3 regions of the Oscillibacter acetigenes genome follow, and region 1 is predicted to be linked to each of the others. Evidence: riboswitches for the same ligand, from Rfam matches in the RefSeq annotation. Region 1 holds a riboswitch; each other region holds the start of a gene.
The links. Region 1 has a riboswitch for FMN ahead of OCV80_RS06705 (ECF transporter S component). Riboswitches for the same ligand answer to the same signal wherever they lie in the genome.

Region 2: another riboswitch for FMN. It lies ahead of ribD (bifunctional diaminohydroxyphosphoribosylaminopyrimidine deaminase/5-amino-6-(5-phosphoribosylamino)uracil reductase RibD); the one in region 1 lies ahead of OCV80_RS06705 (ECF transporter S component).
Region 3: another riboswitch for FMN. It lies ahead of OCV80_RS05580 (MATE family efflux transporter); the one in region 1 lies ahead of OCV80_RS06705 (ECF transporter S component).

The regions. Positions count from the first base shown of each region.
Region 1 covers NZ_JAOQKG010000003.1:5,798-10,149, forward strand. The annotation lists gene dinB (DNA polymerase IV) at 1-1,020, opposite strand, end outside; gene OCV80_RS06705 (ECF transporter S component) at 1,189-1,893, opposite strand; FMN riboswitch at 1,998-2,126, opposite strand; gene OCV80_RS06710 (SLOG family protein) at 2,277-2,795, shown strand; gene OCV80_RS06715 (helix-turn-helix domain-containing protein) at 2,995-3,558, shown strand; gene OCV80_RS06720 (hypothetical protein) at 3,555-4,106, shown strand; gene OCV80_RS06725 (magnesium transporter CorA family protein) at 4,131-4,352, shown strand, end outside.
Region 2 covers NZ_JAOQKG010000001.1:510,056-514,407, forward strand. The annotation lists gene OCV80_RS02675 (bifunctional 3,4-dihydroxy-2-butanone-4-phosphate synthase/GTP cyclohydrolase II) at 1-111, opposite strand, end outside; gene OCV80_RS02680 (riboflavin synthase) at 123-770, opposite strand; gene ribD (bifunctional diaminohydroxyphosphoribosylaminopyrimidine deaminase/5-amino-6-(5-phosphoribosylamino)uracil reductase RibD) at 751-1,857, opposite strand; FMN riboswitch at 2,012-2,126, opposite strand; gene OCV80_RS02690 (TnpV protein) at 2,401-2,778, opposite strand; gene OCV80_RS02695 (sigma-70 RNA polymerase sigma factor region 4 domain-containing protein) at 3,208-3,630, shown strand; gene OCV80_RS02700 (helix-turn-helix domain-containing protein) at 3,623-3,835, shown strand.
Region 3 covers NZ_JAOQKG010000002.1:337,979-342,330, forward strand. The annotation lists gene OCV80_RS05565 (CDP-alcohol phosphatidyltransferase family protein) at 152-535, opposite strand; gene OCV80_RS05570 (HPr family phosphocarrier protein) at 570-833, opposite strand; gene OCV80_RS05575 (MATE family efflux transporter) at 904-1,890, opposite strand; gene OCV80_RS05580 (MATE family efflux transporter) at 1,892-2,308, opposite strand; FMN riboswitch at 2,471-2,584, opposite strand; gene OCV80_RS05585 (patatin-like phospholipase family protein) at 2,758-3,615, shown strand; gene OCV80_RS05590 (sodium:solute symporter family protein) at 4,019-4,352, shown strand, end outside.

The DNA.
Region 1 (4,352 bases):
AGTCAGGGCCCGCACGGGAGCCGGGGGTTTCCACAGCTGGCCGGTCAGGTCCATGGCCGCCGCCGTCAGCTCCCGGATCAGGTGGGTGGGGGCGGAGAGCTGCATCTGACGGGAGCGGTCATGGAACTGGGGATCCCGCACCGTCACCTGGACGCCGCCGGCATACAGCCCGCTGTGCCGCAGTCGGGTGGCCACGGAGTCCGCCAGCACGGCGACGCCGCCCCGCACCTGCTCTGCGGTGGTGAGGTTTTTCGGGAAGGTAGTGCCGTTGCCAACGGACTTCACCATCTCCGGCTCGTACCGGGAGCGGACTGGATCGGTGTCCAGCCCGTTGGCATAGTCGTGGAGCTGGACGCCCATTTTGCCCATCAGGGTCTCCAGGGCATCCCGCTTGCAGGCCGCCAACTCTCCGATGGTCTTCACGCCGAACTGGGCCAAAATCTTCCGGGCGGCGCCCCCCACGTACAGCAGCGCCCCCACCGGCAGAGGCCAGACCAGCCTCTGCCAGTTCTCCCGGGAGACGACAGTGGTGGCGTCGGGTTTCCGGTAGTCGCTGCCCAGCTTGGCAAACACCTTGTTGAAGGAGACCCCCACTGAGAGGGTCAGTCCCATCTCCTGCTTCATCCGTTGCCGCAGATGGTCTGCCAGGGCCTTGGCATCACCGCCGAAGAGGTGGAGGGTATGGGTGACGTCCAGCCAGCTCTCATCGATGCCGAAGGGCTCCACCAGGTCCGTGTACTGCTCGTAGATGGTGTTGACCTCTTTGGAGACCTGCCGGTACAGTTTGTGGTGGGGTGGCAGCAGCACCAGCTCCGGGCACTTTTTCTTGGCCTGCCAGATGGTTTCCGCCGTCTGGACGCCGAATTTTTTCGCCGGTTCATTCTTGGCCAGGATGATGCCGTGGCGGGAGGTGGGATCTCCGCAGACCGCCACGGGCACGTTCTGCAGGTCTGGTCGGCTCCGCAGCTCCACGGAGGCGTAAAAGCTGTTCAGATCGCAGTGCAGGATGATGCGGTCCATGGCCCCGCCTCCTTTCTCACTTCTATTATAGCACATCTGTTCGTTCCTGAAAAGGGAGAAGGGATGGGAAGGTTTTGACATACCGGCGCAGGGAGGCGGAGGGACGGATATGGGCCGCAGTAAAAGGCGCGGGGACGGTATCCGCCCCCGCGCCTGTGGTGTTCAGATTTACAGAATCCCCATCAGCACCAGGGCCAGCACCACAAAGGTTGCCAGCAGGGCCAGGGAGAACAGGAGGAACCCGGCGCTCAGCTTGCCCTTGCCCTCGACAGGCGCATGGGACTCCGGTACCAGCCGGGCCTTCCGCAGGGCGGTGACCACCGGCTTGTAGAGCAGCAGGATCAGCGCCATGTTCAGGCCGCCCTTCACCAGGTTGAAGGGCAGGAACACCGGGATCAGCATGGGGACCACGATTTCCTCGCGATCCATTCCCATGTAGATGGGCGTGATGAGATAGTTCCACAGCAGCATCACCACGGTGAGGCAAACAGTGCCCAGGGCCAGACCGATGACGGCGCCCTTGCGGGTGTGGAACTTCTTGTAGACGAAGGCGGCGGTGCAGCAGAAGGCGCAGGTAGCCAGCACATTCATGATGCAGCCGATGGGGCCGGTGTCGCTGACGGTGAACATCTCCACCACGGCCACCACGATGGAGATGACGGCGGCGGACAGAGGTCCGAAGAGGAAGGCGCCGATGCAGATGACCGTGTCCTTCAGGTCCATCTGCAGGAAGCCGGACACCTGTGGCAGCATCTTGCTGAGGAGCATCACCACATAGGCGATGGCCGCCAGCATGGCCAGGGAGGTGATGGTTCGGACGTTTGTTGCGGGCCGGGAGGGGTTCTTGATGGCGTTGGCATTGGGTTCGGACATAAAAATACACTCCTTTTCGTTGCTTGAAAACACCCTGGACGCTTTGGCTTCTCCAAGGTGATCCACGCAACGCAGGAGCGCGAACAAACGCGCGGCCACGCCGCACTCATCTTCTTCCATCCAGACTGTAACTGTTGGTCCCGGAGTTTCACCGAGTCAGCGCCTGTGCATACGCGCAGGCGGTCGCGGACTGTACCGCCAGTGGGGAATTTCACCCCGCCCTGAAGACAAAGTATTCAGTTGCTTTCTGGCCATAGTATATGACAGCGCGGAAGAAATTGCAAGTCCCTAAATGAAAAAACGGCAAATTTCCCGTGGGTCTTTACAAACAAGAACGGATGTTCTATACTGAATCAAAGACCAGAAGGAGGGAGGCGGAGACCATGCGGGGGCGGCAGGCGGCCTGCTGCTTTACCGGGCACCGGCCCGGTAAGCTGCCATGGCGGTATAACGAGGAGGACCTGCGCTGCGTGTCGCTCAAGGCCCGCATCGCAGACGCGGTGGAGGCGGCCTATCAGGAGGGATTCCGTCACTTTCTCTGCGGCATGGCCCTGGGCTGTGACCTGTATTTCTGCGAGTGCGTCCTCCGCCTGCGCCAGACGCACCCGGACGTGACGGTGGAGGCGGCCGTCCCATGTCCCTCCCAGGCGGATGCCTGGCCGCCGGACCAGCGGCGGCGGTATGAGCGGCTGGTGGCTGCCTGTGACTTTGAGACCCTGGTGTCCGCCTGCTACACCCCCGCCTGTATGCAGCGGCGGGACCGGTATATGGTGGACCACGCCGCGCTGCTGATCGCCGCCTTTGACGGGTCTCCCGGCGGAACCCGGTACACGGTGGAGTACGCCATGCGCCGGGGGCTGGAGATCGTGGACCTGCCCATTGTGCTGGAGCCCGCCCGATAGGCCGGGGCGCTTGGATGCGGAGACGTCCGGTGCCTTGGTTTTTTCTTGCAATATGGGCCGGAGCCGTTGCGCGGGGAGCCCTGTTGTGGTATGTTGGAGAGGAAGGCAATCTGAGATTGCGGAACTTCCATGCTTGGTTGCTGGTATGCAACCGGGCGGCCTGATAAGCTGAAGGCATCCAAGAGAAGGGAGAATGCCTATGACATTCGGAGAGAAGCTGCAATCCCTCCGGCAGAGAGCCGGCATGAGCCAGGACGCGCTGGCCGAGCGCCTGCAGGTGAGCCGGCAGGCCGTCAGCCGCTGGGAACGGGACGAGACCATGCCGGAGACGGACAAAGTGGTGGCCCTGGCGGATATTTTCGGTGTGACAACAGACTATCTGCTCCGCCTCCAGCTGGAGCAGACGAAGCCGGAGGAGAAGCAGCCGCCGCCCCAGGAACGGAAGGACTGGGTGGAGCGTTTTTTGGCCTTTAGCAAGCGGAAGTGGTACCTGCTGGGATGGGTGCTGATCGCCTGGGGCGTATTGGATCTGGTGCAGCTGGCGCTGTTTTATCTGGCGTACCGGGGGATGCTGGGCGGATTCACGGGTCTGATCGGCTGGGATATGGCGGAGATGGGCGGAGTGAATCTGCTTGACGTGTTCCCGGCAGGTGTGCTGCTGTTCCCGGCCCTGTACGCCGCCGTGAAGATCGCGGCGGGGGTGCTGGTGCTGTATTTCGGAAAAAGGCATGTACAAAAGAAGCGGGAGGAGGAAATGCAGTGAAGGGAATCTTTTGGGGGTTCTTCTTGATCTTTATCAATTTTTATGTGACAATCAACGGACATACACTGAATCTGCTGCCGACCTTTGCGGGTTATATCTTACTCTATCGGGCAGCAGGGGAATTGTTGGGAGAGAGCGGTCGATTCGGGAAACTCCGCCCCTTTGCTGTGGCTGTGGCCATATACACAGGTATCCTGTGGGTGGGAGACTTGCTGGGCGTGACCGGCGCAAACTGGCTGAGTACGCTCCTGGAGCTGGCTGCTCTGGCGGTCGCCCTGTATATTTCCTGGAGCGTGATCCAGGCCATTTTGGAGATGGAGACCCATTATGGGACAGATCTGAACGGCACTTCGGCACGGACCGCCTGGTTTGTCCTGTTGGCGGCACAGATTGCCGGAACGCTGGGCGGCCTGCTGCTGGACGCTTTGGCACTGATGGCCCTGATTGCCCTGCTGGTGGGCATCATCTGGTTTCTCGCGGCACTGTGGAAGTGCGCCGGGCTCTATGACGGCCTGCCGCCCAAGGACGCCGGCCTGGAAAACCTGTGAGAGACCGAGAGGAGAGAGACCGCCATGCGAAAGGTACTGCCCATGTCCCGCATCCGGGAGATGGAGCCCTATATGGACGCCAAGGTGCTGGACTACATCCACGAGGGGCAGATCGAAGCGTTTGAGGGCTTTGAGGACTTCGATCTGATCGCCTTTGACTGGTACGACGTGCGCAGCGAGCGGACGGCAGCATCCCAGATGCTGCTGTATCTGGACCGGGAGGACCTGTTCGTCTTCTGTGAGGAC
Region 2 (4,352 bases), on a different contig from region 1:
CGCACAGATGAAGTCCCCCTCATTTTCCCGTGTGGGGTCATCCGTAACCAGAATGATTTTGCCCGCTCGAAGGTCGCAAAGAGCTTCGTCAATAGTGCTGAACTGTATCATTGCCTGCCCTCCTAAAATCCGTGTTGAGATAAAAATTCTTTGGTGATTGTGGTATCCTGCCGCCTGCCCATGGTGGGGAACAGCAGCTTTTCTACATACTTCCCAATCACATCTGTTTCCAGGTTGACCGGGTCGCCCCTTTTCCGTTCCCGCAAAACCGTATTCGCCACGGTGTGGGGAATGGCGGAAATGGAAAAATCCGTCTGTGTGACTGCCGCCACGGTCAAGCTAATCCCGTCTATCGCCACAGAGCCTTTCTCCACGATATAGCGCAGAATATCCGGCGCCGCCCGCACGGTGAACCAGACTGCCGTATCGTCCCGCCGCACATTTGCCACCGTTCCAACGCCATCCACATGACCGGCCACGATATGTCCGCCAAAACGCCCGTCCGCGGGCATGGCCCGCTCCAAATTCACATGACTTCCCGTACCCAGCCGGGACAGAGCAGAGCGGTTCAGCGTTTCGTGCATGACATCCGCCGAAAAAGAGGTGTCCGATAAAGCGGTAACGGTGAGACAGATACCGTTGACGGCGATGCTGTCTCCGATTTTCGTAGTTTCCAAAACGGTTTCAGCCGCTATGGTGAGGATTGCGGAGTGCGGGCCGTGCCGGATTTGTGTCACCGTTCCAATTTCTTCAACAATCCCGGTGAACATGACTTGCCACCTCACTTTCCAGCAGAATGTCCTCCCCCAACTGCGTGATAACCATGTTTTTCAACTGGAACGCACAGTCGGGCAACGGTACACCAGCGCCCTCTACCGGCGTTTTTGCCGTCTGCCCTCCGAACAGCTTGGGCGCGATATATGCCTGCACTTTCTGAACGATGCCGCTTTCCAGCGCGGCCCAGTTCAGCGTGCCGCCGCCCTCCAACAAAATGCTGTCAAGGCCCTCCTGCCCCAGCCGTTCCATCAACCGCTCCAAATCAATGCGGCCATTCTTCCGTTCCGCCGGCAGAATACGGCAGCCGGCTTCTTCGTAGCCCGTCCATTTTTCACGGTCAGCGCAGCAGGTAACGAGGATAGTAGGAGCCTGTTTTGCCGTAGTGACTACTTGGGCGGTTAGAGGAGTGCGTAAATCGGTATCACAGATAATGCGAATGGGGTTTTTGCACCCGGCTTTCCGGCAGGTCAACAAGGGATCGTCGGCCAGTACCGTTCCAACTCCCACCATGATGCCGGTGTAGCGGTGGCGCTGCTCCTGCACATGATTTCTTGCCTGCTCTCCCGTGACCCATTTGGAGGCCCCTGTATAGGTTGCGATTTTTCCGTCCAGCGTCATGGCGTATTTCATCACCACAAAGGGGCGCTTTGTCTGGATGTAGTGGAAGAACACCTCATTCAGCCGGGTACATTCGTCCTCCAGGATATGTTCCGTCACCTCTATTCCGTGTTCTCGGAGTATTTGAATACCTCTCCCGCTGACAAGGGGATTTGGATCGCCGGAACCTACCACCACCCGCTTGATGCCGACGTTTAAGATGGCCTCCGTGCATGGTGGCTGATGCCCGTAGTGGCAGCAGGGTTCCAGTGTGACATACATAGTCGCTCCCTCCGAGGGCTCGGTACAAGAGGCAAGGGCGTTCCTCTCGGCGTGTGGCTGTCCACATTTTTCATGCCAGCCCCGCCCGATCACCCGGCCCTCTTTCACGATAACTGCGCCCACCATTGGATTCGGGGCCGTCCAGCCAACTCCCTTCTTTGCAAAATGCAAAGCCAAAGACATATAATCCTCGTCACTCATACCATCACCTCAAAAGCAAAAATCGCCCTGAACAAATCGTTCAGGGCGACGCAGATAGACACAGACATAGCGCCGGCATAAAATAAAACTCTGGATTGAAAACAATCCAGAGCAACTTACACGCACAGGGTGATAAACTTCATCCCTGTGTACTGCAAATCTTCTTTCATCCAGACTATACTGTCGGCTTCGGAGTTTCACCGAATCATGCCTTTCGGCTCGCGGGCTGTACCGCCGGTAGGGACTTACACCCTGCCCTGAAGATTTTATTCAATTGACAGAACTGAGTATATAGAATTATAGTTCGTTTGTCAAGAGGGTATATTTTAATTTCGCATTGCTTGATTTTCTTTGCAAAACATCCTTTTGCCTGGCGTGAAATGCAACAAAATGGGGTTGAAAGTTGCAAAGTATTGTTCCCTCTCCTTTTAGTCTGCCTTGTCTTATTTTCAATTACTGATATAGAGGGCTGCATCTTCACTGGCAGATAACTGTTTTGACGAGCATGAAAGCGGCAGGGTATATCCCCAGCCGCTTTCGTACTTATGCGTATATGATTTCATCATGAATCATTTCTACTGCCGCAAAACAGATATTATTCATCATTCCTACCCACTCCGCTTGGTTGGTAGCTTTCAACACTTCAGTAATTCCTTGGGCCTTCGACATTTGCCGAATGACGGTGACCATTTGCTCCTGTGCCTGCCGGTCAATATCGGCAAGGTAGCCATTCAGTTTGCCGCTTAACAGCAAAGCATTATAAAAGGCTGGGCGGTATTCTTTGAGATACCGCTTGTGCCGCTGACCCCATACGCCAACAGGCTGTCCTTCTTCAGCGGGTACGGTCAGACAGGGAAGATAGTAGTCGCCAATCAGTTCATACCAAAGGCCGTTGTTCTTGTCAAAAATGTACTTGTCCATAATAAAATCCTCCGCTATAATATATTCGCACATACGTCACAGTTCCCCGATTGCCACACGTTGCCATATCCTGTTGCGAGATTTTCTTGCCCTTGCTTTTGCCCTTATGAGTGGCCAGGGCAAGGGTAAACTTGTGTGAAACCGAATAAAGGGATAAGGCGAACACGCTGCGAAAAACCCTTTGTTTTCAAGGCTTTTGGAGGATTTTATTGAAAACCCACGGTGAGCGATAATCGCTCATAAAATCGTAGTATTCAAATTCAAGTTTGTCGGGTAAATAGCAAACCCAGCCGAGCCAGTCAACGGTCAAGATGAACGGCGCATATGCGCAGCCGTTGACAGCCCCGCCCGCCTTTGCTGGTAGGCAATCAAGGGGCGACAGCAAGAAGTGCCACCGCCCCGCACTATTATTCAGAAAGGGGAATTTCCATGACCGACCAGATAGCCTATCAAGAATATATCCAGCGCAGGTACAACGCCTTTTGCAAGACTGTTATCCGCTGTGCCGCCTTGGACAAGATTTTGAAGCTTAAACGGCAATGGGAACGGCAAGTTTCCCTTGACTATCTGATGAACGAGAAGTTTGTCCAGTTTGCCGCGTCGGAGCCGGACGAGGAATACCCATTTACCGTCTGCGGTCAGACCGTCCTGCTCTGCAACGCCGCCCTTGCCGACGCGATCTCTGTTTTGCCGGAGCAGACGCGGGAAGAAATCCTGCGCTATTACTTTCTGCGCCAGCCGCAGCGCGTGATCGGCGCGTGTATTGGCCGGTCACGCAGCACAGCGGGGCGGCATATCCAGCTTGCCTTGCAGCGGCTACGCGAAGAAATGGGGGTGAGCCGGTATGAGTAGACTTCTCCCCTATGAAACAATCCTCAAAGCCCGTGAGGGCGACCCAGAAGCCGTGAACGCTGTCCTGCTCCACTACGCCGGATATATCCGCTATTTCTCAAAAGTGAACGGGCAGGTCAACGCCGAGGTGGAGGACTATGTAAAGCAGCGGTTAATTGACTGTCAATTCAAGTTCCGGCTTGACGAACCACCGGACAAGTCATAAAAACTGAATACCAGCCGCCACCGACGCGGCCAGCGAAAGCAGTAAGTCTTGAAAAAGATTTACTGCTTTTTTTGTTGTCCGGCTCCGCTCCCGGCCATTTTGCCCCCTGCCGGTTGTAGTAGTAAGCGAGGAGGGAATTTTTCTGCCCTGGTGTTTGGCATTTGGAGCATTTACCCGTAGTAGAGGGCAAAGAGAAAGGATTTCTCCAACACCGGGTAGAAACCACTGCGTCCGGTGTCATTTTAGCGAAAGCGGGCAGGAATGCCCTTTACAGGATTAGTAGTAGCAGAAAAAGAGAAACAAACTTTTGTGGTTGCAGTTTTCCAAAAAAGTGGCGGACGGAAGTGAGAGAAAGTTTGCAGTCACGGAGAGCAAGTATCGACCAGTGTACCAAATTTCGCTTTTCGCTCATTTGTCCCCCGGTCAGATACTTGTTGGGGTTGCCACCCCAAACCCGCCTTTTGCGGCTTGCGCCGCTGAAAAAACTTGCCCCAATACTTGTGTTTTAGATAAAAAT
Region 3 (4,352 bases), on a different contig from region 1:
TGCATGTGTATTCGCTCCATACGGAGCCGGCCTGCAAAAGTAAGTATGCGCTCGTGTTACATTTTTGTTTCTCCCAAAAGGGAAAACCGTTCACATCTTCAAATGGATCATTTGATAGAAAAGTCACACGGGTGTGGAGGAATTCGTATGCCTAAGATATTTTCAGATTGAGCATTTTCCCTTTTCTGAAAAAGAGCAGGCCCATAACCACCATGTAGCCCTCCTTGAGCACCATAAGACCAAACAGGACCCACATCTGGGGATAGCGGAAGGCCAGACAAAGAGCCAATGCACCGTGTGTCAGTTTGTCCGCGATCGGGTCAAGCGCCTTGCCCAAATTTGTGATCATGTTGAACTTTCTTGCGATCATCCCATCAAACAGATCCGTGAGACTGGAGAGGAGGACAACACCTGCGGCCCAATGGTACGCTTCTTTTGCCAGATAGAGGTAACAGAATACCGGAATGAGGAGGAGCCGAAAATATCCCATCAGGTTCGGAATAGAGAATCTCTCTTTTGTGTTGAATGGCTTCATTGAGGTTCTTCTCCATCTCCTATATGCAGACAAGTCATGCGGAAGCAGAAGACTGGAAAAATTGCGACAACGCGTTTACAGCTTCGGCTTCGTCAGGGCCGTCTGCAGCGACCTGTACCTGCTGTCCCTGACGAAAGCCGAAGGAGACGACCCCGAGAAGACTTTTCGCATTGATGCTTCGCTCACCGGCGATTATGCGGATGGTGCTCTGAAAGACATTGACATGGCTTACAAACAGTGCGGCTGTATGTGTGGTGAAATCTTCCTCCAACTGCAATGAAAGGGTCCGCGTTGTCATGGGAATCGTCCTCCCAATGATAGATTTTCATTTATAAATGCTCGATCCAGGGGCTTCGGAACATGTGCGCTTATGATGCGCGATATTTGCGCTCTCCTTTGCACAGCCAGCCCTTTCTTCTCCAACTCCGAAATTCCCAGCGGGCCAGCAGCAGGCAGAGCAGGAACGCAAGAGCATCGGCTATCGGTGCGGCCAGAAGTGCGCCGTCCAGCCCGAAGGAGCGGGATAGCAGAAGCGCCAGAGGGATCAGGAAGCAGCCCTGCCGGGCCAGAGGAATCAGCAGGGACTTACCAGGCCGGCCGATCCCCTGGAAGAAGGAGGCTGAGGTCATGTGAAGGCCATACAGGAAAAAGGCCAGCATATAGAGCCGGAAGCAGTGCTGTGCGCAATCCAGATAGAGCGCATTGTCCGATACAAAGCAGCTTGCGATCTGCCGCGGGAACACCATGAAAATGAGAAACCACACCACTGAAATGCCTACTGCAATAAGAGAAGCTATATGGAATGTCTTTTGGACCCGCGCATAGTGGTTGGCGCCGAAATTATAGCCGTTGATGGGCTGGATGGCAGAGGACACCCCGACGAACATGGAGTGAGCGATCTGGTAGACCTTCATCATCATGCCGTAGACGGATAAGGCAATGTCACTGCCATAGACTGTGGCGGCTCCATAGGCCCGCATCAGATTGTTCAGGGTAATCTGCACCAGAGCGGAGAGCATCTGCGTAAGCAAGCTGGGGAAGCCCAGTGCCAGAATACGACAGGTCAGCTTCCGTGTAGGGCGCAGGTCCTCCCGCCGGATATGAACGGTTTTGAGGCGGCGCAGGTAGAGCAGGGCCAGGCATCCAGCAGCCACCTGCCCGATCACCGTGGCGATCCCGGCGCCCACAACGCCCATCTTCAGCGGAAAGATAAAGATAGGGTCCAGGATCAGGTTGATGACCGCCCCTGTCATCATGCACTTCATCATGTACTGCGGGGAGCCGTCCGCCCGGATAATGGCGGTGAAGGCGGGACAAAGGAGCTGGAACGGGATCCCCCATGCGATGGCGCGCATATTAGGACAGAGACTCTGCATAGGCAGTCGACGTCGCGCCGAAAAGGACTACGATCTGCGGGGCGAAGATGCCGCAGGCCAGAGCGGCCAGCAGACCGCTGGCCAAGATCAGGGTGAGGGCGTGACTGATGGTGCTGTCCGCCTCCCGCTGCTCTTTCCGACCCAGGCACAGACTGATATTGGCGGCACATCCGTCTCCCAGCATCAATGCCACAGCATTGACCAGAATGGTCAGCGGGAACGCGATATTAGTGGCTGCCATTCCTGTAATGCCCACGCCCTGTCCGACAAAGATCTGATCCACGATGTTATAGAGGTAGTTGACCATCAGTGTCAGTGAGGTGGGAACGGCGTATCGAACGATCAGTTTGGGTATGGGATCCGTTTCCAATGGGTTTGGCTGCAGGTTTGGCTCCATAGCAAGGCTCCTTCCGTATTCATACTGGACGCTTCCGAGGGAGAAGCCGCCGGAAATAAAAAATCCCGGCGCCATTTCCCTGACGCAGAGAGATGGCTGTACCGGGTGCTTAGAGTATACACTTTTGCTTGAGGAGGATGGGCATCCGGCACGGCACCAGAAAGCCTTCTTCTCCCCTCCAGACCGAACCTGTTGGCTCCGGAATTCCACCGGATTAGCTGATCGCTCGCGGACTGTTACCGCCAGTAGAGAAATATCTCGTTTCCGAAGAAAACTTACATACCTAAATGTATCATTAAATAAAAGAACCGTCAAGGAAAATGTCCTTCCCGCCGTATCAACTTCTGCGCTTTCTGATCGATATCCTGTGTCCCGTACAAGGCATTCCATTTTGGCTTTTCCTGTGGTAAAATATCAAAATCGACAAAATCACAGGAGGCAGGACAGGGATGAAAACGGGCTTGGTCTTGGAGGGCGGCGCCATGCGCGGAATGTTTACCGCAGGCGTTCTGGACTCCTGGATGGATGAACAGATATCCTTTGATGGAATCGTCGGTGTGTCGGCCGGTGCGCTGTTTGGGATCAATGCTCCCGCCGGTCAGAAGGGACGCGCCATACGGTATAATTTGAAGTATATCCGGGATAAGCGGTACATGGGGCTGCGCTCGCTGCTGACCACGGGCAATCTGATCAACGCCGACTTTGCCTTCTATGAGGTGTCCTCCAAGCTGGACGTATTTGATGAAGCGGCCTTTCAGAGATCGGGCGTTGACTTCTATGCCGCGGTCACCGATCTGCACACAGGCGCCCCGGAGTATATCCGGATCACAGAGCCGTTCCGTCAGATGGAGGTCCTGCGGGCCACCTCTGCCATGCCCTATGTCTCCCGGCCTGTGGAGTTGGATGGGAGGTTCTACCTGGATGGCGGGGTCAGCGACAGTATTCCAGTCCATTTCTGCAAGAGTCTGGGCTACGACAAGACCGTTCTCGTGCTCACACGTCCCTTGGAGTATCGGAAAGAGCGGCCCGCAGCATGGCTTCAGCGATTCAACCGCCTCTATTACCATCGCTATCCGGCCTTTGCGGAGAGTCTGAACCGGCGGTGGGAAGTCTATAACCGGCAGGTGGAGGAGATCATAGGGATGGAGCAGCGCGGGGGGCTCTTCGTGGTTCGGCCCAATGGCCCACTCCCAATCAGGCGTGTGGAAAAGGACCCCGCCAAGCTGCAGGCTGTTTATGACCTCGGGGCAGAGGCCGGCAGGGCGTCTCTCAGCGGACTGAAAGAGTATTTGCTGACGCATGAATGATGGTAGATGATATAGGAAATTGCGCATCCAGCAGGCAGGGGCTTGTATGGATGCGCAGTTTTTCTTTGTGCAGTATACAGCGTCCCTTGGTCCAGGTATCATGGTTGGCAAAACTGGCGGGATGGCATATATACTTTTTGAATAAAGAATTTCTGATACATATCGGACAAATTGACATTTTTTTCAAGTAACATTATAATGTTCATATATTCACTGCCACAAGAGGACGTGGTTAGAAGGGGTGAAGAATATGGATCAGGATCTGCCCTTATGGGTAGAGGGCTGCGCCGAAACATATATAATGTGGGTGTGAATGGAAGCAGACAGCTGCTGAAGATCTTGCCGGACAAAGGTATGCAGGTGCGGCCCTCTGGAGCAAACAAAGAAAAGGAGGGCATTTTTGATGGATCACAGCGTATTGACGATTTTGGATCTGGGAATCATTGCGGCATACCTTGTCATCATGGTCCTGGTGGGGGTCTATTCCGTCAGGCGGATCCAGAACACAAAGGATTATTATGTAGCGGGCCGGTCCTTTGGGCCGATGGTGCTGATGGCCACCGTCTGCGCGACGATCATCGGCGGCAGCGGTCTGATGGGCCGGGCAGGTGTGGCCTATACCGACGGCTTCAAGGCGGTCCTTACCGCAATTCCATACCTTCTGGGAATGTTCATTTTCTCCGGCATCGCCGGGAAGATCTCGGATATCGGGATGCAGTACGGGATCACCTCTATCC